4 regions of the Mesorhizobium sp. M0590 genome follow, and region 1 is predicted to be linked to each of the others. Evidence: predicted binding sites of a transcription regulator. Region 1 holds the regulator's gene; each other region holds the start of a gene.

What was found. Region 1 encodes PhoB, which activates phosphate uptake and scavenging genes when phosphate is short. Its sites were predicted from a motif close to TGTCATNNANCTGTCAT; they were not measured.
Region 2: a site for PhoB is predicted at 4,139-4,155, ahead of ugpB (sn-glycerol-3-phosphate ABC transporter substrate-binding protein UgpB). Genes of this name have one in related genera too.
Region 3: a site for PhoB is predicted at 3,659-3,675, ahead of NKI52_RS19595 (RNA degradosome polyphosphate kinase). Genes of this name have one in related genera too.
Region 4: a site for PhoB is predicted at 3,482-3,498, ahead of ppk2 (polyphosphate kinase 2). Genes of this name have one in related genera too.

What each region holds. Positions count from the first base shown of each region.
Region 1 covers NZ_JAMYQN010000001.1:217,905-225,087, forward strand. The annotation lists gene NKI52_RS01085 (ATP-binding cassette domain-containing protein) at 1-487, opposite strand, end outside; gene NKI52_RS01090 (sugar ABC transporter permease) at 565-1,929, opposite strand; gene xylF (D-xylose ABC transporter substrate-binding protein) at 2,072-3,112, opposite strand; gene NKI52_RS01100 (ROK family protein) at 3,399-4,643, shown strand; gene phoB (phosphate regulon transcriptional regulator PhoB) at 4,653-5,342, opposite strand; gene phoU (phosphate signaling complex protein PhoU) at 5,359-6,066, opposite strand; gene pstB (phosphate ABC transporter ATP-binding protein PstB) at 6,099-6,902, opposite strand; gene pstA (phosphate ABC transporter permease PstA) at 6,899-7,183, opposite strand, start outside.
Region 2 covers NZ_JAMYQN010000001.1:93,609-100,791, reverse strand. The annotation lists gene argH (argininosuccinate lyase) at 1-768, opposite strand, end outside; gene tlpA (thiol:disulfide interchange protein TlpA) at 804-1,487, shown strand; gene NKI52_RS00475 (bifunctional diguanylate cyclase/phosphodiesterase) at 1,490-3,922, opposite strand; gene ugpB (sn-glycerol-3-phosphate ABC transporter substrate-binding protein UgpB) at 4,218-5,528, shown strand; gene ugpA (sn-glycerol-3-phosphate ABC transporter permease UgpA) at 5,610-6,494, shown strand; gene ugpE (sn-glycerol-3-phosphate ABC transporter permease UgpE) at 6,503-7,183, shown strand, end outside.
Region 3 covers NZ_JAMYQN010000011.1:146,914-154,096, forward strand. The annotation lists gene ppx (exopolyphosphatase) at 1-1,385, opposite strand, end outside; gene NKI52_RS19595 (RNA degradosome polyphosphate kinase) at 1,385-3,586, opposite strand; gene NKI52_RS19600 (zinc-finger domain-containing protein) at 3,736-3,981, shown strand; gene NKI52_RS19605 (FAD-dependent monooxygenase) at 4,001-5,233, shown strand; gene NKI52_RS19610 (TIGR02117 family protein) at 5,452-6,123, opposite strand; gene NKI52_RS19615 (metal-sensing transcriptional repressor) at 6,229-6,492, shown strand; gene NKI52_RS19620 (cation diffusion facilitator family transporter) at 6,489-7,183, shown strand, end outside.
Region 4 covers NZ_JAMYQN010000020.1:48,838-56,020, reverse strand. The annotation lists gene NKI52_RS26490 (multidrug efflux MFS transporter) at 1-743, opposite strand, end outside; gene NKI52_RS26485 (GntR family transcriptional regulator) at 941-1,603, shown strand; gene NKI52_RS26480 (DUF982 domain-containing protein) at 1,700-1,957, shown strand; gene NKI52_RS26475 (hypothetical protein) at 2,009-2,167, opposite strand; gene NKI52_RS26470 (aldo/keto reductase) at 2,281-3,324, opposite strand; gene ppk2 (polyphosphate kinase 2) at 3,605-4,525, shown strand; gene NKI52_RS26460 (dihydrofolate reductase family protein) at 4,575-5,222, opposite strand; gene hemB (porphobilinogen synthase) at 5,623-6,654, opposite strand; gene NKI52_RS26450 (DUF8605 domain-containing protein) at 6,742-7,183, opposite strand, start outside.

The DNA.
Region 1 (7,183 bases):
TGGCGCGGGCGATCGCCACCGACTGCCGCTGGCCGCCCGAAAGCTTTACCACCGGCTCCTTGAAGCGTTGGAAACGCGGATTGAGCCTGCCCATCACCTTGCGCGCCTCGGCCTCCATGGCGACGTCGTCGAGCGTACCCCAGCCGGTCATCAGCTCGCGGCCGAGAAACAGGTTGGCGGCCGCATCGACATTGTCGGCCAGCGCCAGCGTCTGGTAGATCGTCTCGATGCCGTACTTCTTGGCGTCGCGGGGATTGGAGATCGAAGCTTCCTCGCCGTTGACGAAAATCTGGCCCGCATCGCGCTTGTAGGCGCCGGACAGGATTTTTATCAACGTCGATTTGCCGGCACCGTTGTGACCGAGCAAAGCCATCACCTCGCCCGGGAAAAGGTCGACAGAGGCATCGTCGACGGCGCGAATGCCGCCGAAAGCGATGGAGATGTTGCGCATGTCGATCAGCGGCGTGGGAGCGGTTTTGTCTGCCATGCTCGTCCTTCCTCCCTATAGATCCTGCTTGAGCATCAAGTTGTACGAAAACCGGTTTCCACCTTGCGGGATCATGCTCAGACCCGTTTGCGATAGACGGTATCGAGCCACACCGCGACCACCAGCACGGCTCCGACAACGATGCTCTGCAGCGGCGAATCGATGCCGAGCAGCACCATACCGGACTGCAGCGACTGCATCAAAAGCGCGCCGAGCATGGCGCCGAGCACTGTGCCGGAGCCGCCGGCGAGCGACGTGCCGCCGATCACCGCCGCCGCGATGACCAGGAGCTCGTCCAGCGTGCCCAGCGCATTGGTCGACGAGTTCTGCCTGGCTGACGAGATCGCTGCGGCGATCGTCGCCAGCACGCCCATGATCATGAACACCTTCATGGTCACCCAGCGCGTGTTGATACCGGCAAGGTTGGCTGCTTCCGGATTGCCGCCGATGGCGAAGACATAGCGGCCGAAACGGGTACGCTTGGCGATGAAGGTCATGATCAGCCCTACGGCTACAGCCATCAGCACGGGTATGGCGATGCCATGGGCGATGAACAGCCCGCCTTCGGGAACGGTTATATTGTTGGCCGCCGCATATCTGTTCACGATGCCGACCGGCCAAGGATAGGAATTGGCAAGCCATATGGCGCCCATGATGACAAGGCAAGTGACGGCCCCGAGGAACGTCTCGGCCCAGATCGGGCGTAACGGGAAGCGGAACCGCTTGCGCTGCACCCGCCCGTTGAGCAGCATGAACACAACCGCCAGGCACGCGACAATTCCGACGATCCAGCTCCATCGCGCACCGATCGAACCCGTCGGTCCGCCGCCCATCAGCTGGAAAGTGGCATCCAGCGGCGCAATCGTCTGCCCACTGGCGACCCACCATGCGGCACCCCGCCAGACCAGAAGGCCGCCCAGCGTCACGATGAAGGCCGGCACCTCGAGATAAGCGATGATGTATCCCTGGAACGCTCCGATCAGAAGGCCAAGCGCGAGGCCGATGGCCAGCGCCAGGATCCAGATCCAGGGGTTGCCTAATTGCAGACCGACCATTCGCACCAGGAAATGCACCTGCGCAAAACCCATGACCACGCCGATCAGGCCTTCGGCGGAGCCGACCGACAGGTCGATATTGCGCATGACGATAACCAGCACCATTCCGGCGGCCATTATGGCCACGGCCGAAGTCTGCACCGACAGGTTCCAGAGATTGCGTGGCGTCAGGAAGGTCCGGCTGTCGAAGTCGAACGGATTGACGCCGAGCCGTACGCTAGAAATGACATGCAGGCCGACCCAGATGACCAGCAGCGCGCCGACCATGCCGAGCATGCGCGTGTCGAGTTCGGTTGCCTTGAGAAATCGGGCAACAATGCCGAGTTCGGATTCCCGTGCCCGGTCTGTCGTGCTGTCGACCGGCGTGTTGGACGTCGTGTCGGTCATGATGTTTCTCCCGCCGGGTTGCCGTCTGCCGCGGATGCCGGAAGCAGCCTAGAAGTTATCCGCCGGAAGCGGAAAAACAACTCTTGTTGGAAAAACGCCGCGGCGAGCGGCCGCGGCGTTCGGACTTTTCGGAAACGTCGGCTCAGTTGCAGACTGCAACAGTGCCAGCCGTCACCCCGGCGCAGACCTCTTCTTTCTTGATCCAGCCGGCGTCGATGACGACGTTGAGGTTGTCCTTGGTGATGGCGACCGGGGTCAGGAACAACGACTTGACGGTATTGCCGCCGGGCGTGGTGAAATCCTTCACGCCGGCAATGTCGGTCATCTGCTTGCCGTCGGCCAGTTGCGAGGCGATCTCGGCGGCATTCTTGCCGAGCTCGCGCGCATCCTTCCACACCGACACGGTCTGTGTGCCGAGCGCGATGCGGTTCAGCGCGGCGTGGTCGCCGTCCTGGCCCGAAACCGGAACCGATCCGGCCAGCCCTTGCGCCGTCAGCGCGGCGACGACGCCGCCGGCAGTGCCGTCATTAGCGGCGACCACGGCATCGACCTTGTTGTCGTTGGCGGTCAGGAACTGTTCCATGTTCTTCTGAGCGTTGGCCGGCAGCCAGCCGTCCGTATAGGCCTCGCCGACATTCTTGATCTTGCCGCCGTCAATGGCCTCCTTCAGCACCTCCATCGAACCGGCAAACAGGAAATCGGCATTCGGATCGGAACCCGAACCCTTGATGAAGACGTAGTTGCCTTCCGGCTTCACCTTGAAGACTTCGCGGGCCTGCATGCGGCCGACTTCCTTGTTGTCGAAGGTCAGATAGAACACGTCCTTGTTCTCGATCAGCCGGTCATAGCCGACGACCGGGATGCCTTCGTCCAGTGCCTTCTGCACGGCCGGCCCGATGGCCGAGGCGTCCTGCGCCAGGATGATCAGTGCGCTGGCGCCCTGCGAGATCAGGCTCTCGACGTCGGTGAGCTGCTTGCCGGGGTTGGACTGTGCGTCGGCGGAAATATACTTGTCGCCTGCGGCCTCAATGGCCGCCTTCATTGCGGCCTCGTCGGTCTTCCAGCGCTCTTCCTGGAAGTTCGACCAGGAAACGCCGATGACCTTGTCTTTAGCCTGCGCCACCGACGCCAGCGCCAGCGTCATGGCGACACCCGCCAGAATGGCGGTCGTGAATTTCTTCATCATATCCTCCCTGCGCCGCGTACGGCGTGACCAATTGGCTCAAAGACCAGCTTAGAAGCTCTAATTTTTTCGAGCCTCGAAAAAATACTGGCCCGATCTCCGGCTGCTGTCAACATCGATTCTGATGGATTTTGATGACTCTGCGAGTTTTTTCGAGCGTCGGAATAAACGATGACAGCGCCACCTGCATCTGACACTATTTGCCTGCGTCCGACACTATTTGTCGGACATTACCGACGGCTTCCGGTTCATGAGCGGCCGCGGCAACCGGGAGGAAAGCAAAACAATGTCGGTCGGAATCCGCCATGACGATTTGCGCCGGCGCAACCGGGCGATGGTGATCTCGGCGGTGCGCCGGGCCGGCCAGCCATCGCGTACTGAGATCGCAGCTACTACCGGCCTTAGTCATTCGACCATATCGGCGATCTCTTCCGACCTGATACGGGAAGGCATCCTCGCCGAGAGCAAGGCAAGTGAGCCCGTTTCGTTGAAACGCGGTCGTCCGCAGGTCGGCCTCGCCCTCAACCCGGAAGCGGCGGCGGTGCTGACCGTGGTGTTGTCGCTGAATTTCCTGTCGGCCGCCATTATCGACTATACGGGACAGGTGGTCGCCGAGGAACAGCGCCGGCTGGACACGCTGACCATGCCGCGCGACGAGCTGATCCGTGAATGCATGGCCATCGTCCGGCGCCGGCTGCAGGATCCAGACCTTGACGTCCGCAGTGTCGCCCGCATCGCCCTGGCGATTCAGGGCATTACCGACTCCCCTGCACGCGCCATGCTGTGGTCGCCGATCACGCCGCAGACCGACATCGCCTTTGCCGACATGCTGGAGGACGAATTCGGCATCCCGGCAACGGTGGAGAACGACTGCAACATGATGGCGGTGGCTTTGCGCTGGCGCAATCCGGATCGCTATCGCGACGACTTCATCGCCATCCTGCTTTCGCATGGCATCGGCATGGGGCTGGTGCTGAAGGGCGAACTGTTCACCGGGACGCATTCCTCGGGTGGCGAATTTGGCCACATGATCCATCGTCCGGGCGGCGCGCTCTGCCGTTGCGGGCGGCGCGGCTGCATCGAGGCCTATGCCGGCAACTACGCCATCTGGCGCAACGCCAGGCAGATGAGCGAAGAAAGCGAACCGATCGCCGACGTCAGCGACGCCGACATGCGAGCACTGGCGGCCCGGGCGCGCGAGAAAGATGGGCCGGAACGCGAGGCCTACCGCAAGGCCGGCGAAGCGCTGGGTTTCGGTCTCGGCTCGCTGTTCGCGCTGATCGATCCGGCACCGGTCGCGATGGTCGGCGCCAGTGCCGCCGCCTTCGATCTGATCGAGCCGGCCATGCGGAAGGCAATCGCCCAGACCGCCGGCGGCCAGCATTCAGGCTCGATCTCCTTCGATACAGAGCCGAACGAATTGCCGCTGATCCGCGAAGGCTGCGCGATGCGGGCGTTAAGCTTCGTCGACCAGGAGATTTTCGCGCCGGGCGCGCAAATGAGGCCCAGCGTCAGAAAGAACGTAGCCTGACCAGGCGGGTCAATCTTCCCTGATCGCATAGCCGGCACCGCGGATGGTGCGGATGACATCCGGCATCCGGCCGTTGTTGACGGCTTTGCGCAGCCGCCCGACATGCACGTCGACGGTGCGTTCGTCGATGTAGATTGTCTCGCCCCAGACATTATCGAGTAACTGGCTGCGCGAGAAGACACGGCCCGGATGCCGCATCATGAACTCGAGCAGCCGGAATTCGGTCGGCCCGAGCCTGATTTCGCTCTTCTTGCGATAGACCCTGTGCGATTCGCGATCGAGCACGATGTCGCCTACCTTCAGCACGCTGGACAGCACTTCCGGCTTGGCGCGCCGCAGCAGCGCCTTGACCCTGGCCATGAATTCCGGTGTCGAAAACGGTTTGACCAGATAGTCGTCGGCGCCGGTCGAAAGACCGCGCACCCGGTCGCTCTCCTCGCCGCGCGCGGTCAGCATGATGATCGGCAGCCGCTCGGTTTCGGGGCGCACCCGCAACCGACGACAGAGCTCGATGCCGGAAACCGCTGGTATCATCCAGTCGAGCACCAAAAGGTCGGGCACATTCTCCTGCAAACGGATCTCGGCTTCGTCGCCGCGTGTCACCACCTCGACCTGGTAGCCTTCGGATTCGAGATTGTAGCGGAGCAGCACACCCAACGGCTCCTCGTCCTCCACCACCATTATGCGTGGTGCGATCATCGGCTGGGCACCCCCATCATGTCACCGGTGCGGACATTGTCGTTTCGTCCTGCTTCGGACGATTGACCGGCAATTGCTCGCCGGTCAGCACATAATACGCATTTTCGGCGATGTTGGTGACATGGTCGCCGATCCGCTCCAGATTCTTGGCGCAGAACAGCAGGTGCGTGCAAGCGGTGATGTTGCGCGGATCTTCCATCATGTAGGTCAAGAGCTCGCGGAACACGGACGTGTATTTGACGTCGATGCGCTCGTCGGCGGCACGCAGCTTGGCCAACGCGGCCGCATCGCCTGCAGCATATTCCTCGATGACACCCTGCACCTGGATGAGAACCAGCTGCGCCATCGCGTCGATGGAATGCGACAGGTCCCGCGGCGTGGCGCTGAGGCCGACCGCACTCACGCGCTTGGCGATATTCTTGGCAAGATCGCCGATGCGTTCGAGGTCGCCCGCCATGCGGATCGCTCCGACCACATGGCGAAGATCGTGGGCCATCGGCTGGCGTTTGGCGATCAGGGTTATGGCGCGGTCGTCCAGTTCGCGTTGACGCGCATCCATGATGGCGTCGTCGGAAACGACGCGTTGCGCCAGCACGTTGTCGGAATTCAACAGGGCCTTGGTGGCCCCGCCGACCATCGAACCGGCGAGGTCGGCCATGTCGCGGATCAGCTTGCTGATCTGCTCGAGATCCTCGTCGAAAGAAGCGACTGTGTGTTCGCCCATGGTCCTGTCCTCATATGCATGATCGGAACGGCTCAGCCGAAGCGGCCAGTGATGTAGTCCTGCGTGCGCTTCTCGCGGGGCGACGTGAAGATCTTCTCGGTCCGGTCGAACTCGACCAGTTCACCCAGATACATGAAGGCGGTCTGGCGCGACACGCGCGCCGCCTGCTGCATGTTGTGGGTGACGATGACGATCGTGTAGTCGGCTTGCAATTCGTCGATCAGTTCCTCGATCTTGGCAGTCGACAGCGGGTCGAGGGCCGAAGCCGGTTCGTCGAGCAGAATGACTTCCGGCTTCACGGCCACGGTGCGGGCGATACAGAGCCGCTGCTGCTGGCCGCCAGATAGGCTCAAGCCGCTGGCGTTGAGCTTGTCCTTGACCTCGCTCCACAGCGCGGCGCGCTTCAACGCCTGTTCGACGCGGCCGTCCATCTCGGACTTGCCGAGGTTCTCGTAGAGCCTGACGCCGAAGGCGATGTTCTCGTAGATCGACATCGGGAACGGCGTCGGCTTCTGGAACACCATGCCGATCTTGGTCCTGAGGAGGTTGAGATCCTGCGACCGGTCGAGAATGTTCTTGCCGTCGAGCAGCACCTGGCCCTCGGCCGTCTGTTTTGGGTAGAGCTCATAGATGCGGTTGAACACACGCAGCAGCGTCGATTTCCCGCAGCCCGAAGGGCCGATGAAGGCCGTGACACTGCGCTCAGGCAGCGACAGGCTGATGTCCTTCAGCGCCTTGCTCTGGCCGTAGTAGAAGTTGAGATTCTTGACCTCGATCTTCGTCTTCTCGGCGACCGTTTCGGCCATCGTCATGTCTGGGGACAACATCTGTGTCATCTGTCCTCTCTGCGTCCGGTAAGGCTGCGGGCGAGGATGCTCAAGCCCAGAACCGTCAGGGTGATTATGAGTGCGCCGGTCCACGCCAGTTGCTGCCATTCCTCGTAAGGGCTGAGAGCGAACTGGAAGATGGTCACCGGCAGGCTGGCCATCGGCGCGTTGATATTGCTGCTCCAGAACTGGTTGTTGAGCGCGGTGAAGAGCAGCGGCGCCGTCTCGCCGGAAATGCGTGCTATCGCCAGCAATATGCCGGTGACGATGCCGGACAATGCGGCGCGGTA
Region 2 (7,183 bases), 120 kb from region 1:
CGACAGATGCGTCGCGCAGATCGCCGCCAAGCCCAGGAACTCGAGCGCGAAATCGCGGTCCGAAACACTGTCGAGCGAATTGCGCATCGGCTCGCGGAAGCCAAGCGCCTTCGCCGTCTGGTGCCGGTCGATGGAAAAGCTGGTGCCGGCAAGGGCGGCGGCGCCGAGCGGGCTTTCATCCATCCGCTCGATGGCGTCGCGGACACGCGACAGGTCGCGTGCAAACATCTCGACATAAGCCATGCAGTGGTGGCCGAAGGTCACCGGCTGCGCCGCCTGCATGTGGGTGAAGCCCGGCATCACCGTTGCCGCATGCTCCTCGGCCCGATCCAGGAACGCCGTGATCAGGCCCTTCAGCGCCTCGGCGACACGAAAGCATTCGTCCTTGACCCACAGCCTGAGGTCGACCGCCACCTGGTCGTTGCGCGAGCGGGCGGTATGCAGGCGGCCGGCGGCGGGGCCGATCAAATCGGCCAGACGGGCCTCGACATTCATGTGGATGTCTTCCAGCCTGGTCGAGAACTCGAATGTGCCGGCCTCGATCTCTGCGAGGATCGTGTTCAGCCCGTGAGCGATTTTTTCTTGATCGGCCGCCGAAATAATGCCCGTTTGCGCCAGCATCTGGCTATGGGCGATCGAGCCGCGAATATCCTGCGCATAGAGTTTGCGGTCGAACGAGATCGACGCGTTGATCGCTTCCATGATTGCGGCCGGACCCGAGGCAAAACGTCCGCCCCACATCTGGTTGCTGGCCTTCTTGTCGTTCATCGCTATAACCCGTGCTCCGGAGCAGTTTTTCAAAAATGGCAGACGGCAATAGATTTTTCCCGGCTTTGCGTCTCATCCTCGCCGCTTTGGTTGCGGGCGTGCTGGCCGGCGCGGTCGCGGTATATGTCAGGGAAAGCAGTTCTGGCAACAAGGCGCCCGCGCAAGTGGCCGCCGGCGGCGGCAAGGACGACGTCACCTGCGCCGCCAAGACCGACCGTGCCAAGAAGATCGCCGCCGCTGCCACCGGCCAGGTTGCCGCGCTTTTGCCGGCGGATCCGCCGCAATCGCTGAAAAGCCTTGCCTTCAACGGCCCCGACGGCAAGCCGACGACGATCGCCGATCATGCCGGCAAGACGGTGCTGCTCAATCTGTGGGCGACATGGTGCGCACCTTGCCGCGCCGAAATGCCGGCGCTCGATGCGCTGCAGAAGGAGATGGGCAGCGATGCGTTTCAGGTTGTTGCCGTCAACGTCGATGCCGGCGACGATGCCAAACCGAAGAAGTTCCTGGAGGACACCGGCGTCAAGTCGCTCGGCTACTATCGCGATGCCACGATGGCGCTGTTCAACGACGTCAAGACGCGCGGCCTGGCGCTCGGTCTGCCGGTCACCATGCTGATCGATGGGCAAGGCTGCCTGATCGCCCATATGAATGGCCCGGCCGAATGGTCGGGGCCGGATGCCAAGCGTCTGGTCGAGGCGGCGCTTCAGCCGGGATAGGCTCAGACCGTGCGCAGGCGCGGCTTGAGCACGGCAATGCTTGCGCCGCGTCGGCTGGCGGTGCGGATTGCCGGAGCGGCCACGCCCGTCAGTTCCCCGAATGTCTCGATCGGAGCCGGTTTGCCGAGGTAGTAGCCTTGCCCGATCTCGCAAGCCTCGGCGTCCAGGAACTGCAATTCACCCGGCGTCTCGATGCCTTCTGCCAGAACCGGTAGGCCGAGACCGCGTCCAAGCCCCAGCACGGCGCGAACGATCGCCGCGAACTGGGCGTTCTTGTCGACCGATTTGATGAACGACCCGTCGATCTTGATCTTGTCGAAGGGAAAGGCGCTGAGGTTGGACAGCGAAGAATAGCCGGTGCCAAAATCGTCCATCGCCACATGCACGCCAAGCGCCTTGACCTGCCTCAAGGTTGCCAGCGCGCGCGGCATGTCCTTCACCAGGGCCGTTTCGGTGATCTCCAGTTCGAGCCTGCCGGGGGCCAGGCCGGATCTCGTCAATGCGTCGTGCACCTTGCGGCTGAAGTTCGGATTGTGAAGTTGCACGGCGGAGACGTTGACGGCGACCATCAGCGGGTTTGTCCAGCGAACAGCATCGTTACAAGCCGTCGTCAGCACCCAGTCGCCTATCTGCGCGATAGCGCCACTGTCCTCGGCCACGGGGATGAAAACGGCCGGAGAAATGTCACCCCGCTCAGGGTGCTGCCAACGGACCAGGGCTTCGAAGCCGATCATCCTGCCGCCGCGGATCTCCTTCTGCGGCTGATAGACGAGGTGGAACTCCTTGCGGGCGATCGCCTGGCGCAATTCATGCTCCATCACGCGCTTGTCGCGGGCCGCGGTGCCCATGGCTATCTCGAAAAACCGATAAGTGTCCCTGCCTTCGGTTTTGGCGCGATGGAGTGCCGTGTCGGCATGGCTGATCAGGCCGGCCTGGTCTTCGGCATCCAGCGGAAAGAAGGCGATGCCGATGCTGGCCGAGACGAGGCCGGAGCCGACCGAAACCCTGTTTTCCTCCCGGATCGCCGCCAGCAAGTCCTCGGCTATCCGGCCTGCGGCCAGGGGGTCGGGGAGGTTCGGAGCTATGATGGCAAATTCATCGCCGCCGAGACGCGCGAGCATCTGTCCGTGGCGCGGGATGCCGGAAATGCAGTGCGCCAGCTTCTGCAGCATAGCATCGCCGGCCCCGTGGCCATAGAGGTCGTTGACTTGCTTGAACCGGTCAAGGTCAAGCAGCAGGAGCGCCAGATGTCCATCCTTGCCGCCACGATCCATCGAGGCGAATTCTGCTTCCAGCCGGGAAGAAAAGCTCCGCCGATTGGCAAGCCCGGTAAGCGGATCGAAATGCGCGAGGCGGAGGATCTCTTGTTCTGCCTTCTTGCGCTCACGGATGTCGCGAACGGCAAGCACCGTATGAGGCCTGCCGCAGTAGGTGATTTTCCTGGCGATCAGCTCGACAGGAATTCTCGCCCCGTCGCTGCCCCTTAACTTCGCTTCCTGCGCCTGTTCGCCGAAGCCGGACATATCGGCTGCGCTCTGTCCGTCGAAAAGCTCGCCGAATTGCATCGTGTTCAGGGTGGCTGTCGCTGTTCCGGTCAGCTTCGCCATACTGTCATTGGCGCTGACAATGCGGGTGCCATCGCAAACGATCAGACCTTCCACCGCCGCATTGGCGAGATCGTGCATGCGATCGGCCTCGAGCTTCTGGCGGCGAAAGCGCAGGTCGATCCACAGCGCGGCACCCGATAGCACAAGGATTATCAGGCTGGCGACCGCTGCGGCAAAGGCCTGGGAAATGGGCTCGATGGAATGTTCGGATATTTCAATCGAGGAATCCGGAATGATCGACACCGCAGCCATCGCGATGAAATGCAAGCTGCAAATCGCCAGCGTTAAAAGCGCGGCGCCGCCGAAAGTCGCGAGCGCTGACGGACGGCGCAAGACGACAAGGAGCGCCAGTGCCGCGAGGGTCACGCCGGCCAGAAGCGATATCGCGACAAGGAGCAGGTTCCATACGACCCGGCCTTCGACCTCGAAAGCTGCCATGCCGATGTAGTGCATCGTCGCGATGGCGCCGCCCAGAATGGCGCCACCGGCGAGGAAATGGTCGATGCCGCGGCGCAAGGTGGCGACCCACATCCCAAGCGCGGTCATGATAACGGCGGCGGCAAGCGAAAAGGCGGATAATCCCGGATTGTATGCGTTCGGTATTCCCGGCGTAAACGCGGTCATGGCGATGAAATGCGTCGCCCATATGCCGAACCCGGTCGAGGCTGCGGCGATCATCAGCCAGACAAGCCGGTTTCGCTCGGTCGATCGGCCGACATGCTTAAGGAGATTAACCGCTGAGAAGCAAGAAATTCCACAGACGAGTGCGGCAAGCGCAACCAGTCTCGGATCGTGCTGACTTACAATACAATTATAGACCGTCAGCATCCTGGTTCACTCGGTCTGCCAAAACTAACAGGGGAGGTGTGACTGATTAGTTCTTGGAGATTTTAACGAATGGTTAACCCGCGGGCCATGAGGCGGGTCTTTTCGGGGGAAAACCGACGCCGCTGCGCCGAAAAGACGGTGATGTGATTTCTTGCGCCCGGTTCGGTAGCGAGTGCACTTTAGGAAGGAATGATGTTCATTGATCCGCAATAAAACCGTTGTCCGATTGTCATCAGCGCCACATATTGGCTTTGCGGAAGTGCCCCTTTCGCCAATGACAAACGGGAGATGAAACATGAAGTTCTTCGGCTTTGCGGCCGGTATCGCCGCCACCGTGACCCTGCTTTCCACCACCTCCGCCTTCGCCGTCACGCAGATCAGCTGGTGGCACGCCATGACCGGCGCCAACGCCGAGGTCGTCGCCAAGATCTCCAAGGATTTCAACGCCAGCCAGAGCGACTATGAGCTCGTTCCGGTGTTCAAGGGCACCTATCCGGAGACGCTGAATGCCGGCATCGCTGCCTTTCGTGCCGGGCAAGCGCCCGATATCCTCCAGGTGTTCGACGTCGGCACCGGCGTGATGATGGCGGCCGAGGGTGCGATAAAGCCGGTGGCCGATGTGATGACCGGCGCCGGGATGACTTTCGACAAGAGCCAGTATCTGCCCGGCATCGTCGGCTATTATTCGAAGCCGGACGGCACCATGCTATCGTTCCCCTACAACTCTTCCTCGCCGATCCTCTACTACAACAAGGACATCTTCCAGAAGGCAGGCCTCGACGTGAACAATCCGCCCAAGACGTGGAACGAGGTGTGGGAAGCTGCCAAGAAGATCAAGACGAGCGGCGCCGCCCCTTGCGGCTATACCTCGACCTGGCTGACCTGGATCCACCTGGAGAATTTCGCGGCGTGGAATGACGTGCCTTGGGCCACCCAGCAGAATGGCCTGGCCGGCGGTGATGTCGAACTCAAGATCAATGCGCCGATTTTCGTCAACCACTTCCAGGCGCTCGCTGACCTGGCCAAGGACGGCACATTCAAATATGGCGGGCGCACCTCCGAAGCCAAGCAGATATTCCTCGCCGGCGAATGCGGCATCTTCACCGAATCGTCGGGCGGCCTCGGCGATATCGTCAAGTCCGGCATGAACTATGGCATCGGCCAGCTTCCTTACGACAGTGACGCCAAGGGTGCCCCGCAGAACACGACGCCGGGCGGTGCCAGCCTGTGGGTGTTCGGCAACAAGTCGGACGAGGAATACAAGGGTGTCGCCGCCTTCTTTGCCTATCTGTCCAAGACCGATGTGCAGGAATATCTGCACCAGAAGTCGGGATACCTGCCTGTGACGCTCGCCGCGTATGAGGCGACGAAGAAATCAGGCTTCTATGACAAGAACCCCGGCCGCGAGACACCCATCCTGCAGATGATCGGCAAGTCGCCGACCGACAATTCGAAGGGCGTGCGCCTGCCGAATCTGCCGCAGGTGCGCGATATCCAGAACGAGGAGCTGGAGAAGATGCTGGCCGGCCAGCAAACCGCCCAGCAGGCACTCGACAATGCGGTTGCGCGCGGCAACGCGGCGATCAAGGAAGCGCTGGAGAACTGACGGGATTATCTCGGTTAGTCGGTTGGAATATCGCCCACGCGAGCCGGCGTGGGCGATACCTGGATAGCGAGGGAAATCAGCCTGTCTCCACGCGTCGTCTTTCCCAACAAGATCCTGCCCTACCTGCTGGTGGCGCCACAACTCGCCATCACCCTGGTTTTCTTCTACTGGCCGGCCGGTCAGGCGCTTTACCAGTCGATGCTCAGGCAAGACCCGTTCGGGCTGAAGAGCAGGTTCGTCTGGTTTGCCAATTTCCGGAAGGTGCTGGCCGATCCGGCCTACCTCAACTCGATCAAGGTCACCGTAGTGTTCTCTCTTGCGACCGCGATCGTTGCCATGGTTGTGGCCCTGCTGCTCGCGGTCATGGCCGAGAAGGCCGTGCGCGGCAAAGGCCTCTACCGCACACTGTTGATATGGCCTTACGCCGTGGCGCCGGCGATTGCCGGCATGCTTTGGCTTTTCCTGTTCAATCCCTCGATCGGCTCGTTGGCCTATTTGCTGAGAAGCCTCGGCATCGTATGGGACCCGCTGCTCAACGGCACCCACGCCATGATCCTGCTGGTGTCGGCTGCTGCCTGGAAGCAGATCAGCTACAACTTCCTGTTCTTCGTCGCCGGCCTGCAGGCGGTGCCGAAAACGCTGATCGAAGCGGCGGCCATGGACGGCGCCGGCGAAACCAAGCGCTTCTGGACCATCGTCTTCCCGCTGCTTGCGCCGACAACCTTTTTCCTGCTGGTCGTCAACACCGTCTATGCCCTGTTCGACACGTTCGGCATCGTTCATGCCGTCACCGGCGGCGGGCCGGGCAAGACGACCGAGACGCTGGTCTACAAGGTCTACAATGACGGCTTCGTCAATCTGATCCTGGGCGATTCGGCGGCGCAGTCGGTCATCCTGATGGCCATCGTCATTGCGCTCACAGCGATCCAGTTCCGCTATGTGGAACGCAAAGTCCATTACGGCTGAGGGCAGCGATGATCGGCCAGTCCCCGCTCCGCACCTTCATCGCCCATGCCGTGCTCATCCTCGGCATATTGATCGTGGCTTTTCCGATCTACTACACCTTCGTTGCCTCGACGCACACGCTGCAAACGATCCTCAGGCCGCCCCTGCCGCTCTTGCCCGGCGACCAGCTATGGAACAATTACAGCGAGGCGCTGTTCGGCGGCATCGGTCGTATCGGCGGGGTCAGCGTCGGCAGGCTGCTCCTCAACACCACGATCATGGCGCTCGGCGTTGCGGTGGGAAAGATCTTCATCTCGATCCTGTCGGCCTACGCGATTGTGTTCTTTCGCTTTCCGCTGCGCATGACCTTCTTCTGGCTGATCTTCATCACCTTGATGCTTCCAGTCGAGGTGCGCATCCTGCCGACCTACAAGGTGATGGTCGATCTCGGCATGATCGACACCTATGCCGGCCTGATCGTCCCGCTGATCGCCTCGGCCACCGCAACGCTGCTGTTTCGCCAGTTCTTCATGACCATACCGGGCGAATTGGTCGAGGCGGCGCGTGTCGACGGTGCCGGGCCATGGCGCTTCTTTTTCGATATTCTGGTGCCGCTGTCGCGGACAAACATCGCCGCGCTGTTCGTGATCCTCTTCATCTATGGCTGGACGCAGTATCTTTGGCCGCTGCTCGTCACCAACAGCAACGAC
Region 3 (7,183 bases), on a different contig from region 1:
CCGCGGTTTTCCCATTTCAGCCGTGGCATGACGCCTGGCATTGCCGCAGTCAGCAAATAGACGACGCGCAGCAGCGCGGCCAGCACGCGGGCGCGCTCGAGATAGCGCGGTGTCGCCAGTCCGCGGATTTCCGGAGCGGCTTCATTGAACACGCCCTCGTGGCGAAACAGGCTGACAAGCGCCAGGAAGGCGCGGCCGGGATGGTCGACGCCGATGAACGAGGCGTGGGCGATGATGTTGAGCGATTGCTTGCCGCGATATTCGGGATGGGCACGCCAGCCGATATCGGCGAGCAGGCAGGCGGCGTGGCGGTAGCGCGCCTCATCCCTGGTTTCGTCGATGCCGAAGGCAGCGAACGCCTTGCCGGTCCACTCTACAAGCTCATGCGCGTGGTCGACCGAGCGCGAGCGCAGGCGGGCAAGCTCTTCCGCCGCCGAGATTAGCGGATCGGCTTTCTGCTCGGCCTTGTCGAGCAGCGAGTAGAGAAAGCCCTCGCGCACGCCCAGCGCCGACACGATGATCTTCGACGGCTGCATCGCCGCCATGATCTCCTGCAGCACGATGGCGCCATAAGGCAGCAGCGAGCGGCGGTTCTTGGAGATGCCCTCGATGCCTTTGATCTTATCGATCTCGGCCTTGGCGACCTGTCGGAGGAAGTTCGCGGCGCTTTCGATGCCGATCTCGTAATGGTGCATGACGCCGAGCGGGTAGTTGGTCATTTCCATGTGCAGCCGGGCGAGGTTTCGCCAGGTGCCGCCGACCGTGTAGAACGCCCTGCCCTGCCCGCCCTTCAGCAATTTCGCCCGCGCCAGTTGCTCGCGCGTGATCCTTGCCGCCTGGGTCAGCGAGTTCTTCGCCATGTCCTGCAGGCGCAGGCCGCCCAACGGCAGCGTGATGCCGTCACCGATCGTCTCACCGTCAATGTCGATCAATTCGAGGCTGCCGCCGCCAAGATCGCCGGCGATGCCGTTGGCCGGATGGAAACCGGAAATGACGCCGAGCGCCGAATAATGGGCTTCCTCGCGGCCGCTCAGCACCTGGATCTCGGTTTTGAGCACATCCTCAGCGCGGTGGATGAAGTCGGGGCCGTTGACCGCCTCGCGGGCGGCGGCGGTCGCCAGCACATACATGCGCTCGGCGCCGGCCTGGTCGGAGAGCGCGCGGAAACGGCGGAACTCTTCCATCGAGCGCGTCACCGCCTCGGGATCGAGCTTTCCGGTCGAAACGATGCCGCGGCCGAGGCCGGCCAGCATCTTTTCATTGAACAGCAAGGTCGGCGAGCGCGCCAGCCCCTCATAGATGACAAGACGGATCGAGTTCGATCCGATATCGATGATGGACAGCGGTCGGCGGTCCTGGAGCCGGCCCTGGGACGCTGAAATCATCAGCCCGTCGCTGCGTTCTGTTTCTTGCGGCGCTTGAACTGCGCGATGCGCTTGGGCGCATGCGACTTCAACGCATCGCCCCGTCCGGACAGGCTCGGATTCGTCATGAAATATTCCTGCGCGTTGAACGGTTCCTCGCCCTCCTCCAGCACGACGCGCCGGGAGGTTCCGTCAGCCAATACGTCGAAACTTTGCTGGTTGTCCATGATGTTGCCGAGCATGATCTGGCCGAGCACCTGTTCGTGCACAGTTGGATTGGTGATCGGCACCATGGTCTCGACACGGCGGTCGAGATTGCGCGGCATCAGATCGGCCGAGGAGATGTAGACGATCGCCCCGTCCGATGGCAGGCCGTGGCCGTTGCCGAAGCAATAGATGCGGCTGTGCTCAAGGAAACGGCCGACGATCGACTTCACCCTAATGTTCTCCGATAGGCCGGGCACCTGCGGTCTCAGGCAGCAGATGCCGCGCACGACGAGATCGATCTCGACGCCGGCGCGGCTGGCATCGTAGAGCGCGTCAATGACGATCGGGTCGACCAAGGCGTTCATCTTCATCCAGATGCGGGCCGGCCTGCCCTCCAGCGCGTGGCTGATCTCATCGGAAATGTGCTTGAGGATGCGGTCGCGCAGCGTGAACGGCGATATGGCCAGCCGCATCTGCTCGGCCGGCTCGGCATAGCCGGTGATGAAGTTGAACAGCTGGGCGACATCGCGCGCGATCGTCGGGGCGGTGGTGAAGAAGGACAGGTCGGTGTAGATGCGCGCGGTGACCGGGTGGTAGTTGCCGGTGCCGAGATGCACGTAATTGCGCAGCCTGCCATCCTCGCGGCGCACGACCAGCGACATTTTCGAATGGGTCTTCAGTTCGAGGAAGCCGAAGACGACCTGGACGCCGGCTCGCTCGAGGTCGCGGGCCCAGCGGATGTTGGCTTCTTCGTCGAAACGCGCCTTGAGCTCGACCAGCGCGGTCACCGACTTGCCGGCCTCGGCGGCGTCGACCAAAGCGCGTACGATCGGGCTGTCGTTGGAGGTGCGATAGAGCGTCTGCTTGATCGCTACCACTTCCGGATCGGCCATCGCCTGACGCAGGAACTGCACCACCACGTCGAAGGATTCGTAGGGGTGGTGGACGATGATGTCCTTCTCGCGGATCGCGGCAAAACAATCGCCGCCATGCTCGCGGATGCGCTCGGGAAAACGCGGGTTATAGGGCGTGAACTTCAGATCGTCGCGGGCGACGGCGACGATCTCCGAAATCTGGCTGAGCGCCAGCGGACCGGTGAGCACGCTGATGCGGCTTGCCGAGACACCAAGCTCGCCGGCGACGAAGTCGCGCAACTCGGGCGGCATCAGCATGTCGAATTCGATACGGATGACCGAACCGCGGCGGCGGCGCTTCAGCGCCGTCTCGAACAGTCGCACCAGATCCTCTGATTCTTCCTCGACCTCGATATCGCTATCGCGGATGATGCGGAACGTGCCGGAGCCCTTGACCTCATAGCCTGGGAACAGCTTGCCGATATAAAGACCGACCGCCTCCTCGAGCGGGATGAAGCGGACATGGCGCTTGCGATCCGGCAAACGGATGAAGCGCCTCAGCGCCACCGGCAGGCGCAGAAGCGCGCTCATTTCCTCGCCGTTCTTGCGATGGCGCAATTGCAGCGCCATCGAGAAACCGAGATTGGGAATGAACGGGAACGGATGCGCCGGATCGATCGACAACGGTGTCAGCACCGGAAATACCTGCTCCTGGAAATGGTCCTCCAGCCAGGCCTTCTCGTCCTTGCTCAGCGCCTCGCGAGTGATGCTTTCAATGCCTTCCTTGTCGAGGAGCAGCATCAGCGCCGAAAGGCTTTTCTGCTGGTCCTCCTGCAGGCGCTCGACCTCGCGCAGCAATTGTTCGAGCTGCTGCTCGGGCGTGCGCCCGTCCGGGCTCTTCAGCACGATGCCCTCGCGCACCTGGCCGGCAAGACCCGCAACGCGGACCATGAAGAACTCGTCGAGGTTGGCGGCCGATATCGACAGGAAGCGAACACGCTCGAGCAGCGGATGATTGGCGTTCAGCGACTCTTCGAGCACGCGCCGGTTGAATTGCAGCCAGGAAAACTCGCGGTTGACGAAGCGGTCGGGATTGCCGCCTTCGCGGCTCGCCGCCTCGACGGTGATGAATTCGTTCTGCACCGGCTTCAGTTCGTTCATGGTTTCCGCTCTTCCCACACCGTTCGACGACCATAGCCTTAACCGGCTTAACTTATCCTCTGACAGGCTTTTGCGACAGTTTCATTTCATCGATCTTGCAAAGAGACGGGTTATGATCCAGATGCAATCGACAAGATCAGGAGACGACGATGGCAGGCGGTTCCATTCCCCATTTCCAGAACGATGCGGGCTATCCGGCAATCGACATCGGCGTCAAGGAATTCATGTGCACCGGCGCCAATCCGCCTTTCGACCACCCCCATGTATTTCTCGATATGGGCGACGACAATGAAAAGGTCTGCCCCTATTGCTCGACGCTCTATCGCTATTCGCCGAAGCTGAAGGCGTTGGAAACGCAGCCGCCGGGCTGCCTCTATCTCGACCAGGCCGCCTGATTCTTCCGCGACAAGCCTGATGCAGGAAACGCAGTCCCGGCAGGTGGTCATCGCCGGGGCGGGCGTCGCCGGGCTGACCGCGGCACTGGCCTTCGCCGAGCGCGGCTATCGGATAAAACTGTTCGAACAGGCGCAGCACCTCGAGGCTGCCGGCGCCGGTATCCAGCTTTCGCCCAACGCGACGCGCATCCTACGGCAGCTCGGCGTACTCGATCGGCTGTTGCCGACGGCGGTGCGGCCGGAGGCGGTCGTGCTCAAGGATGCCGCCACGCTGCGCAAGCTGGCGCGCGTACCGCTTGGCCAGGCGGCCGAAACGCGCTGGGGAGCGCCCTATCTCGTTGCCCACCGCGCGGATCTGCAGTCAGCGCTGATGCAGCGAGTTTCGGAGCAGCCCGGTATCGATCTGATCGCCGGCGCGCGGGTGACCGACATCGCAGCCGGATCGAAAGGTGTTACCGTCACTGCATCGGCTGATGGCGACACGGTCGAGGCTGGCTGTCTGCTGATCGGCGCCGATGGCGTCTGGTCGTCGGTGCGAGAAACGCTTGCCCGCAACGCAGCCGATTTCCGGAGAAGCCGGTTTTCGGGCGAGCTTGCCTGGCGCGCCACGGTGGCCGCCGACAGCCCCGCCGGACAAGCCTTCAGGGTGATCGGTGCGCCCGATTGCGTTACCGCATTCCTCTATCCAGGCTTCCATATGGTCGCCTATCCGGTCAGCCGTGGCACTGCCTTCAACCTCGCGGCCTTCACCAAGGGCGAGCGCATCGCCGAGGGCTGGTCAGGGCATGCCGACCCCGCCATCCTCGCCAGCGCCATGCGTGGCGCCGCGCCGGCGCTGGTCCGCTTGGCGAACGAGGCCGCGCCGTGGACGGCATGGCCGATCCACATTGTCGAGCAGCGGCGGTGGACGACGCCGGAAGGCATCGCGCTGACCGGCGATGCGGCGCACGCGATGACGCCGTTTGCAGCACAGGGCGCGGCGATGGCGATCGAAGACGCGGTAACCCTTGCCGGTTTCGTTGCCACCTCGCCTGCCGATCTCAGCAGCGCGCTTGTCGCCTGGGAACAGGCGCGGCGGCCGCGCGTCGCCCAGGTCGCCCGCCGCGGCGCCGTCAATCGCCTCGCCTGGCATGCGGCCGGGCCGGTGGCGATGGCCCGCAACCTGTTCCTGGCGATGCGCTCGCCCGAAAAACTCGCCGCCGATCTCGACTGGCTCTATGGCTGGCGGGCGTTGGACGATGGCGCGCGATGATACGCACGACAGGCTGGCGGGACAGCGCCTCTCTCTGTCCTGCCGGACATCTCCCCCACTTGGGGGGAGATTGGCCATCACATTGGCTTTCGCCAATCTTCAAGGTTGCATGACCTAGCAAGGCGTCGAAGCCGCTAATCTCCCCCCTCGTGGGGGAGATGTCCGGCAGGACAGAGGGGGGCGCGAAGGATCGCGGCGTTGATCAGCCGGAACCCTCTTCAATTGTAAAGCCGCATCGACAGGCCGAGCGAGGCCGGCAGCGGATTCCACCAGCCGGTGCGCAACCCGGCCGTGCGCAGTGCCGCCGCCGTCCAGGTGTTGCAGCCGACCAGCGCGTTGAAATGGCCATTGGCTTCGAAGAACCGACCGAAGCGGGAATAGGCCGCACTCTCGATCGGGATGGCCCCGTTCGGCCCCTGCCGGAAGCTTGCCGCAATGTAATCTAGCAGCGCCGTAAACCGCTCCTCGCCGATGTCGAAGCTAGCGACGTCGCGATGCGGCTCGGCGATGTCGACGGAAATGTCGACATGCATTGCCGAGGCATCGACCGTCAGCGCCTTCATCACCGGCACCGCCTTCAGCTCCGACCAGGTCGGCGTCTCCAGATAGAAGGCGCGGCCGCCCCAGCCGAAGACGATGTAGCGGACCTCCGCCATGTCTGCTGGAATGCCGGCATCGACCAGGAAATGGAAGCGCCGGCGCACATCGTCGTCGACCGGGATGGCGATGTCGGTGTGGATCGGATTTTGCAGCATCAGGATACGGTGGCTTGTGCCGATCGGATCGGCAACGGCCGCCGGCCAGAGCGGGCGCGGCAGCAGCGTGCCCAGCGCCACCGCAAGGACTGCTGCAACGACCAGCAGGCCAAGAAAACGGGCAAGCTTCTTCATGGGGAAGGCATAGACCAAGCAATGTTCAAGGTGAAGCCTCTCCGGAAATTGAACAGCTGACTTAGAGCTTGACGCGTATCCTCCCCGGGAGGATATGCTGAAGGCATGTCAGATCATCTCCACGCTTCGCATCCTTCCATCGTAAAGCGCCTGAAGCGCGCGCAAGGCCACCTTGCGGCGGTGCTGGCGATGATCGAGGCGCATCGCCCTTGCGTTGACCTGGCGCAGCAGCTTCATGCCGTCGAAAGGGCCATCAGCAGCGCCAAGCGCGAGCTGATCAACGATCACATCGAGCATTGCCTGACGGACAGCGTGGAAACCGGCGGCAACTCGCTGGCGGAACTTAAGCAGCTGGCGAAATATCTATGAATGCCATCGTAGTCCCCATTCTGGAATGGCTCGGGTTCGGCTCGCACGCCGCACATCATCACGGCGGTCACGGTCCGCACGGTCACAGCCATGGCGTCATCGACGCGACAATTGCCACCACCGACCGGGGCATCTGGGCAATCAAATGGTCGTTCGTGATCCTGGCCATCACCGCGGCATTGCAGATGGTCGTGGTTGCGTTGTCGGGGAGCGTGGCATTGCTGGCCGATACGATCCATAACATCGGCGATGCGACCACGGCGATCCCGCTATGGATTGCGTTCGTGCTGGCGCGGCGCAAGCCGTCGCGGATCTTCACGTATGGCTTGGGCCGGGTCGAGGATCTGGCCGGCATCATCATCGTGCTCATCATTCTGTTCAGCGCTGTGGTCGCTGCCTACCAAGCCATCGACAGGCTGATCAATCCACAAGTGGTGACACACCTCGGCTGGCTGACTGCGGCGGGCATTGTCGGCTTCCTCGGCAACGAGGCGGTTGCCGTGTTCCGTATCCGCGTCGGTCGCGAAATCAACAGCGCGGCACTGATTGCCGACGGCTACCATGCCCGCACAGATGGACTTACCAGCCTTGCCGTGGTCATCGGAGCCATCGGCGTCTGGTTCGGCTTTTCCTTGGCCGATCCGATCGTCGGTCTGCTGATCACGATTGCGATCTTCGGTATCGTCTGGCA
Region 4 (7,183 bases), on a different contig from region 1:
ATCGGCTCGATCGACATGGTGGCGAAACTCAACAGCATGCCGGTCGCCAGCATGGCGACGACGGGGCGCTTGTCGGGAATCTGCGACCAGCCGTCTTTCACTTTTTCTTCTGACGCGGCCTTGGCGGCAACCGGGCGAGGGGCCTCCTTGATCAGCAAGGTGGTTGCCAGAAAAGCCAGGAAAATGACGCCGCCGGCGAGCAGGAATGTGGCGCGGATGCCAATCAGCGGCGGCAGCGCGCCGCCAAGCAGCGGACCGACCAGGGCACCGGCCGTGATTCCGGCCGACAGCACGCCCAGCGCCCAGCCGGAGCGATCCTTCGGCGTCTGCATGGCAACCAGGATGGTCGAGCCCGAAGAATAGCCGCCGGCAAAGCCGATCAGCAGGCGCAAGAGCACCAATTGCCAGACGGTCTGCACCATGCCGGTCAGCGACATACACAGCGCCATGCCGAAACTGGCTCGCACCAGCATCAGTTTGCGGCCGTAGCGGTCGCCTAGCCGCCCCCACAGGGGCGCGACCAGCGCGGCAGCAAGGAAGGTGGCGCCGTAGGCGATGCCCGACCACTGCACGATCGCCGCATGGCCCTCGGCGCCCAGCTGCTCGACGTAAAGCGGCAGGAAGGGCAACAGCAGCGTCATCGCTACAAGCGTGCTGAACGAGCCGGCAAAACACACGGCGAGATTGCGGCGCCAGTGGACGTTGTGCGTGCCTTGCATGGCGAGGGCGGCGTCTTGCGGCATGTCATGTCCTGTCCGGCCAGCTTGCATGAAACTTGCTACGGATACCAATTTGGGATACCAAACTGGTATCTGTCATGAACGCAAGCCCCGTCGCTGTCAATGCGGGCCTCTCAAACATGATCGACAAAGGCCGGCGTGATCGGCCAACGCCGGCCAGTGACCCGATTGCCGGAACAAATGACCTGAACGGAACGCCAATGTCGCAGATGCAGAACGTCGAAAAGCAGCTTCGCGAGATGATCCTCGGGCTCGAGATCGGTCCCGGCGAGCGGCTGACGGAGCGCTGGGTCGAAAGCCGCTTCGGTGCATCGCGCACGCCGGTCAGGGCGGCATTGCTGCGGCTCGAGACTGAAGGCCTGATCTGCCGCGACGGCCGCGGCTGGACGGTCTCGCCCATCAATCTTGCTGAACTCGAGCAGATCGCCGTCTATCGCGAGGCGGTCGAGGTCGCGGCACTCAGACTAACTTGCACCTTGCAGGACAGAAGTGCCGTCGAAATCATCGAGGCGATGCTCGATTCTTGCGACGACAAGACGCCGCGCGAGGAATGGCATCGCGTCGGCAGGGATTTTCATATCGAGTTGGCGCGTCTATCCGGCAACGAGTTCCTGTTCAGAGCGGTTCGCGACGTGATGACACGCCTGTCGCGCGCCCGCTGGCTCGAGGTTCGCGACGAGGCAGCGCTCGGCCGTGCCTGGGCCGAACACCATGCCATTCTGTCGGCGGTGCGGGCCGGCGATGCCGATAGCGCCGCCCGCCTGCTTTCGGCCCATATCATCGGCAGCCGCGACCGGCTGGTGACCTCGCTGCGCAACGACCGGCGCGGCCTGCGCGCCCGGGGATTTGCCGTCGTCGCTTGAGTGAGGATCGGCTGCCATTGATCACGAAAAGAGCAGATGAGCGAAGAATGCTACTTTCGGTCTCGCTTCGCAAATGCCGATGGCGTAAGAGCAGCGATGGAAAACAACCGATTTGACACACCCGTGACCGTCAAGGGCGCGGCGGGAAGCAATCAGCTCTTGCGTACGGCCCGCGAGGCTTCCGACTACCTCCTCAACAATTGGCCCGGCAAGCGCAGCCCCAAGCACCGCGAAGCGTTGCAAGCCTGTCATGATGCGCTGGCCGGCGACAAGCCGGCCATGAACGCAAGACGGGCCTTTATTGCCGCCGCGCGTGAAGTGAACGTCTTCGTCAGCGACAAGGCGCCCGCCTGAGGCATAGCGGGATTTGACCGAGGCCCGGACCGCCTGACAGGCCGGGCGTCATCACTCGGTCGTTTCGGTTTTGGTTTGGGACTCGCTCTCGCCCTCGGGCTTCGATCGCTCCTTGGCTGCGACCTTGGCAGCCTGCTTTTCCGCCTTCTTGGCAGCCTTCTGCCGGTCGCGTTCCTTGCGTTCCTGACCGTAGTTCGGTGCTCGTGCCATATCGTTTCCTTTCATTGTGCTTGGCCTTTGCCTAGGAGCATTGGACCGCAAACACAACACCGCAAGGCACGATCGGGCTCCATATCTCGGCGCAGTCCGGAGAGCCCGGCTTTTCAGGCGCCGTCGCGGTCGAGGACGAGATCGGCCGGCCCGAACCGGTCCTTTGCCGTGAATTGCTGGTGCCAGTAGGGATAGAGCACGGGCGGCCTGCTGACCACGTCGAGCCGTGTGCGCTCCTCATCGGCAAGCACAAGGCTTGCAGCGGCGATATTGTCTTTGAAATGCGCTTCGGTTCGTCCGCCGATCACCAGCGAACTGACAGCGGGCCGGCCGAGTAGCCAGGCAAGCGCCACTTGCGCTGCCGACACACCGTGGTTCTTGCCGATATCGATCAGCACGTCGACGATCCGCCACAGCCGGTCCTCGTCGCGGATCGGCGGTTCCGACCAGCCGCTGAGCTGGCGGGCGGTCGGCTGGTCACGGTGGTATTTGCCGGACAGCAACCCGCCGGCAAGCGGGCTCCAGACCAGCACGCCGAGCCCTTGGTCGACCGAGATCGGCAACAATTCGTACTCGGCCTCGCGCGCTTCCAGCGTGTAATGGATCTGCTGGGTGACGAAGCGTGGCTGGTGATGACGGTCGCTGATCCCCAGCCCCTTCATAACTTGCCAGCCGGAATAATTGGAGCAGCCGACATAACGGACCTTACCCTGCGCGACCAGCGTGTCGAGCGCGGCGATGGTTTCCTCAAGCGGTGTCAGGCCATCCCACTCGTGCAGGAAATAGATGTCGATGACATCGGTCCTGAGGCGCTTCAGGCTCCTCTCGCATTCGCGGATCAGATGGTAGCGCGACAGGCCTTCATCATTGGGGCCTTTGCCGATCCGCATGCGCGCCTTGGAGGCGATCAACACGTCGCCCTTGCGCTTGCCGCCGAGCGCCTCGCCGATGATCTCTTCCGACACCCCGTTCGAATAGACGTTGGCGGTGTCGATGACATTGACGCCGGCATCGATGCAAAGGTCGATCATCCGACGCGCCTCGTCGAGGTCGGTCTTGCCAACCGCCGAAAACGCGCCGCCGCCGCCGAATGTCATGGTGCCCATGGTCAGGGTCGAAACCTTCAGCCCGGAACGGCCGAGAGTGCGGTATTCCATGTCGTATCCTCACGATTTATCGGGAAAGGGCGTTGCAAACGACAGCCCCTCAGTGAACCGGGCATTTGTAGGATAATTCGTTCCGCTTGTCGCCCGCCCCGCAGGGCAAGCTCGATCACATCTTGCGGATTGAACGCACAGCCAGCGCAGTAGTGGCTGCAATAAAACCGTCATTGCCGACCTATACTAACATCGGTCCAGCGCTTCGATTTCCGGCCGCCGGGCCGGGCGGCAGAGCGCCTGACAGCGGCCGACAAGGCCTGTAAGCGGAGCAGCGCAAATGACCGAGATAAAACAGAATTCCCCGGCCAGGGACTGGCTGGAAGCGGAACTCGCCGACACGCTCGACGAAGATTATGAGCTGGAAATCTCGGAGCCGGCGCTGTCGATGGAGATCGCCAAGATCTACAAGAATGCGCATCCGCCATCGATCGACCGCCTGCAGTATTTTCGCAATCTCATCACGCTGCAATCCGAATTGATCAAGCTACAATCCTGGGTCGCCTATCACAAGAAGAAGCTCGTCGTGGTCTTCGAGGGCCGCGACTCGGCGGGCAAGGGTGGTGTTATCAAGCGCATCACCCAGAGGCTTAATCCGCGCATCTGCCGCGTCGCAGCACTTCCGGCGCCGACCGAGCGCGAGAAGTCGCAATGGTATTTCCAGCGCTACGTTCCGCATCTGCCGGCCGGCGGCGAGATCGTGCTGTTCGACCGATCCTGGTACAACCGCTCCGGCGTCGAGCGGGTAATGGGCTTTGCCCAGCCGGATCAGGTCGAGGAGTTCTTCCGCGACGTTCCGGAATTCGAACGCATGCTGGTCCGCTCAGGCATTACGCTTGTCAAATACTGGTTTTCGATCACCGACGAGGAGCAGCAGATGCGCTTTTTGATGCGCATCCATGACCCGATGAAGCAATGGAAACTGTCGCCGATGGATCTCCAGTCGCGCGTGCGCTGGGAGCAGTACACCAAGGCCAAGGAAGAAACGTTCGCCCGCACCAATATTCCGGAAGCCCCGTGGTTCATCGTCGAGGGCAACGACAAGAAGCGGGCACGGCTGAACTGCATCGACCATCTGCTCAAGCAGATGCCCTATGAGGAGGTGCCGCACGAAGAGATCACACTGCCGGAGCGCGTCTTCAATCCCGAATACGAGCGCCAGGTACTGCCGCGCGAACTGTATGTGCCGGAGAAGTACTGACTAAAGCGGCGAGGAAGGCGGCGCCTCCATGGCGGCGCCCTGCAACAAGCTAGGTGCGCTCGATGATGACATGCGTGGCCTTCGGCGTCGCGACCTGCTCGCTGCAGCGATAGCCGAGCTTGGGCATGTCGATGCCGGCAAAAAGGCTCTCGCCGGCGCCTAGCAGGACCGGTGAGATCGCCAGATGCATTTCGTCGATGAGCTTTTCCTTGAGATATTGCCGGATCGTAGAAACGCCACCGCCCAGCCGTACATCCTTGCCGTCAACCACTGCTTTCGCCTTCTCCAGCGCTGAGTGGATGCCGTCGGTCACGAAATAGAAGGTCGTGCCGCCCTCCATGACAATGGGATCACGTGGATGGTGCGTGAGCACGAAGACCGGCACATGGTAGGGCGGGTTGTCACCCCACCAGCCTTTCCAGCTGTCATCCGGCCATTCGCCGCGGATCGGCCCAAACATGTTGCGGCCCAGGATCCACGCGCCGATATTTTTGAAGCTGCGCGCGGCGAACGCCTCGTCAGTGTCCGTGGTCCCGCCATCCTTGCCGAGGACCATCTTGCGGAAGGTGCGGGTGCCGAACATCCATTCGTGCAGGGCTTCCCCGCCAACACCCAGCGGGTTCTTCAGGTCTTGGTCGGGACCGGCGCCGAAGCCGTCGATCGACAAGGTGAAAGCGCTGACGCGAAGTTTGGACATGAGAGCCTCCTCGATAACCAATTGTGAGATGCAAGCAGTTATCGGGGTAGCTTAACTGATTGCATTTTGCAAGCGGTATTTTGAATCGCCGGCGGGGCAATCGCTTCCAAATCATGTTGGAATAACTAATCTCAATGTCGGCGCCGCCCGTCATCCGCCTGCCGGCAGCTTCTCCCTGTATAGTGACGGGGAGAAGGGGCTGGCCGCAACGTCGATATTTTTGCAACGCTGGAGATTGGTGAAATCTTTTACGAACGCGTCTTTCTCCCTGCCACTTTACGGCGAGAAATGCCCGGCAGGGCAACGAGGGGCAGCGTAAACTTGAAGCGATGTCCTGCGGCGTTCCATGTCGCGCTTTGGACGAACGAACACTACTCGATGTAGACGCTACAAAGGCGCATCACCCCTTGAGCATCGCCGCCACTTCGGGCGCAAAGTAGGTGAGAATCCCGTCGCAGCCGGCGCGCTTGAAGGCGAGCAGCGATTCCAGCATCGCCTTTTCGCCATCGATCCAGCCATTGGCGGCGGCGGCCTTGATCATCGAATATTCGCCCGAGACCTGATAGGCGAAGGTCGGCATCTGCAACTCGTCCTTGAGCCGCCGGATGATGTCGAGATAGGGCAGGCCGGGCTTGACCATCAGCATGTCGGCGCCCTCGGCGAGATCCTGCTCGGCCTCGCGCACCGCTTCGTCGGAATTGGCGTGGTCGATGTAATAGGTCTTCTTGTCGCCCTTGAGCAGGCCGGCGGTGCCGACCGCCTCACGATAGGGGCCGTAAAAGGCGGATGCGAACTTGGTCGCATAGGACATGATCGCCACATCCTGAAATCCATTGGCGTCGAGCGCATCGCGGATGGCACCGATCCGGCCGTCCATCATGTCCGAGGGGGCAATGATGTCGGCCCCCGCCGCCGCCTGGATGACTGCCGCCGCCGTCACCTGCTCCACCGTTTCATCATTGACGATAATGCCCTCGCGCAAGATGCCGTCATGGCCATGCGAGGTGAAAGGGTCAAGCGCGGCGTCGGTGATGATGCCGATCTCCGGCACCGCGTGCTTGATGGCGCGGGTGGCACGGTTGATGATGTTTTCCGGATCGAGGATATGCGAACCGGTCTGATCGCGCAGGCCGAGCTCGACATTGGGGAAAGTGGCGATCGCCGGAATGCCAAGTTTGGCCGCTCGCTCAGCCTCCTTGACGGCGAGGTCGAGCGACAGGCGGAACACGCCGGGCATGGCGGCAATCGGTTCGCGCACTTGTCTGCCGTCGACGACGAAGATCGGCCAGATCAGATCGTCGACCGACAGCCGGTTCTCCTGGACAAGGCGGCGCGACCAATCGGCCTTGCGCATGCGCCGCAGCCGCCGGCTGCCGGTGATCTCGTCGACGCTGCGCGCGCCGGCAGGCTTTGCAGGGGTGAATTTGTTCATCGCAAAAACTCCGGATCGGGCGGCTTTTACCACGAGCTTTCGCTGCTGACCAATGCGACACGATTGTGCCAGCGGTCCTGTCGGGCGCTATTCTGGTTGCCCATTGCCCGATAGGATCTGCGCAGCACCCCGCATGGCGACGCGGAATGCCTCGTCGAAGCTGACGCCGCGCACTTGCCAATTGTAGCTCTTGCCATTCAAGGCAAGCCGCCAGTCGGCTATCCAGCCCAGTTCCTTGTCGCTCCAGACGATACTGCCGGCGAGCGCCTGGTCGGCTCCGGCCTTCCTGGCAAGCTGGTCCAGCGTCGTGATATCGGCATGGCGCAGGGCCTGGTCGTTAAGCTTTGAGGCCGATAGCAGCGACGCTTCGGGAAACACAATCCGCATGACCAGCGGACCGGTGGCGTTGACGAACGATTCGCGCATCGCCGCCCCGCGCTCATCGTCGGCGGTCAGCACGAACTGCCTTGTGCCTTGCTCCGCCGCCAGGAAAATTACCAGGCGTGGCCGCTCGCCAAGCCATGGTTTG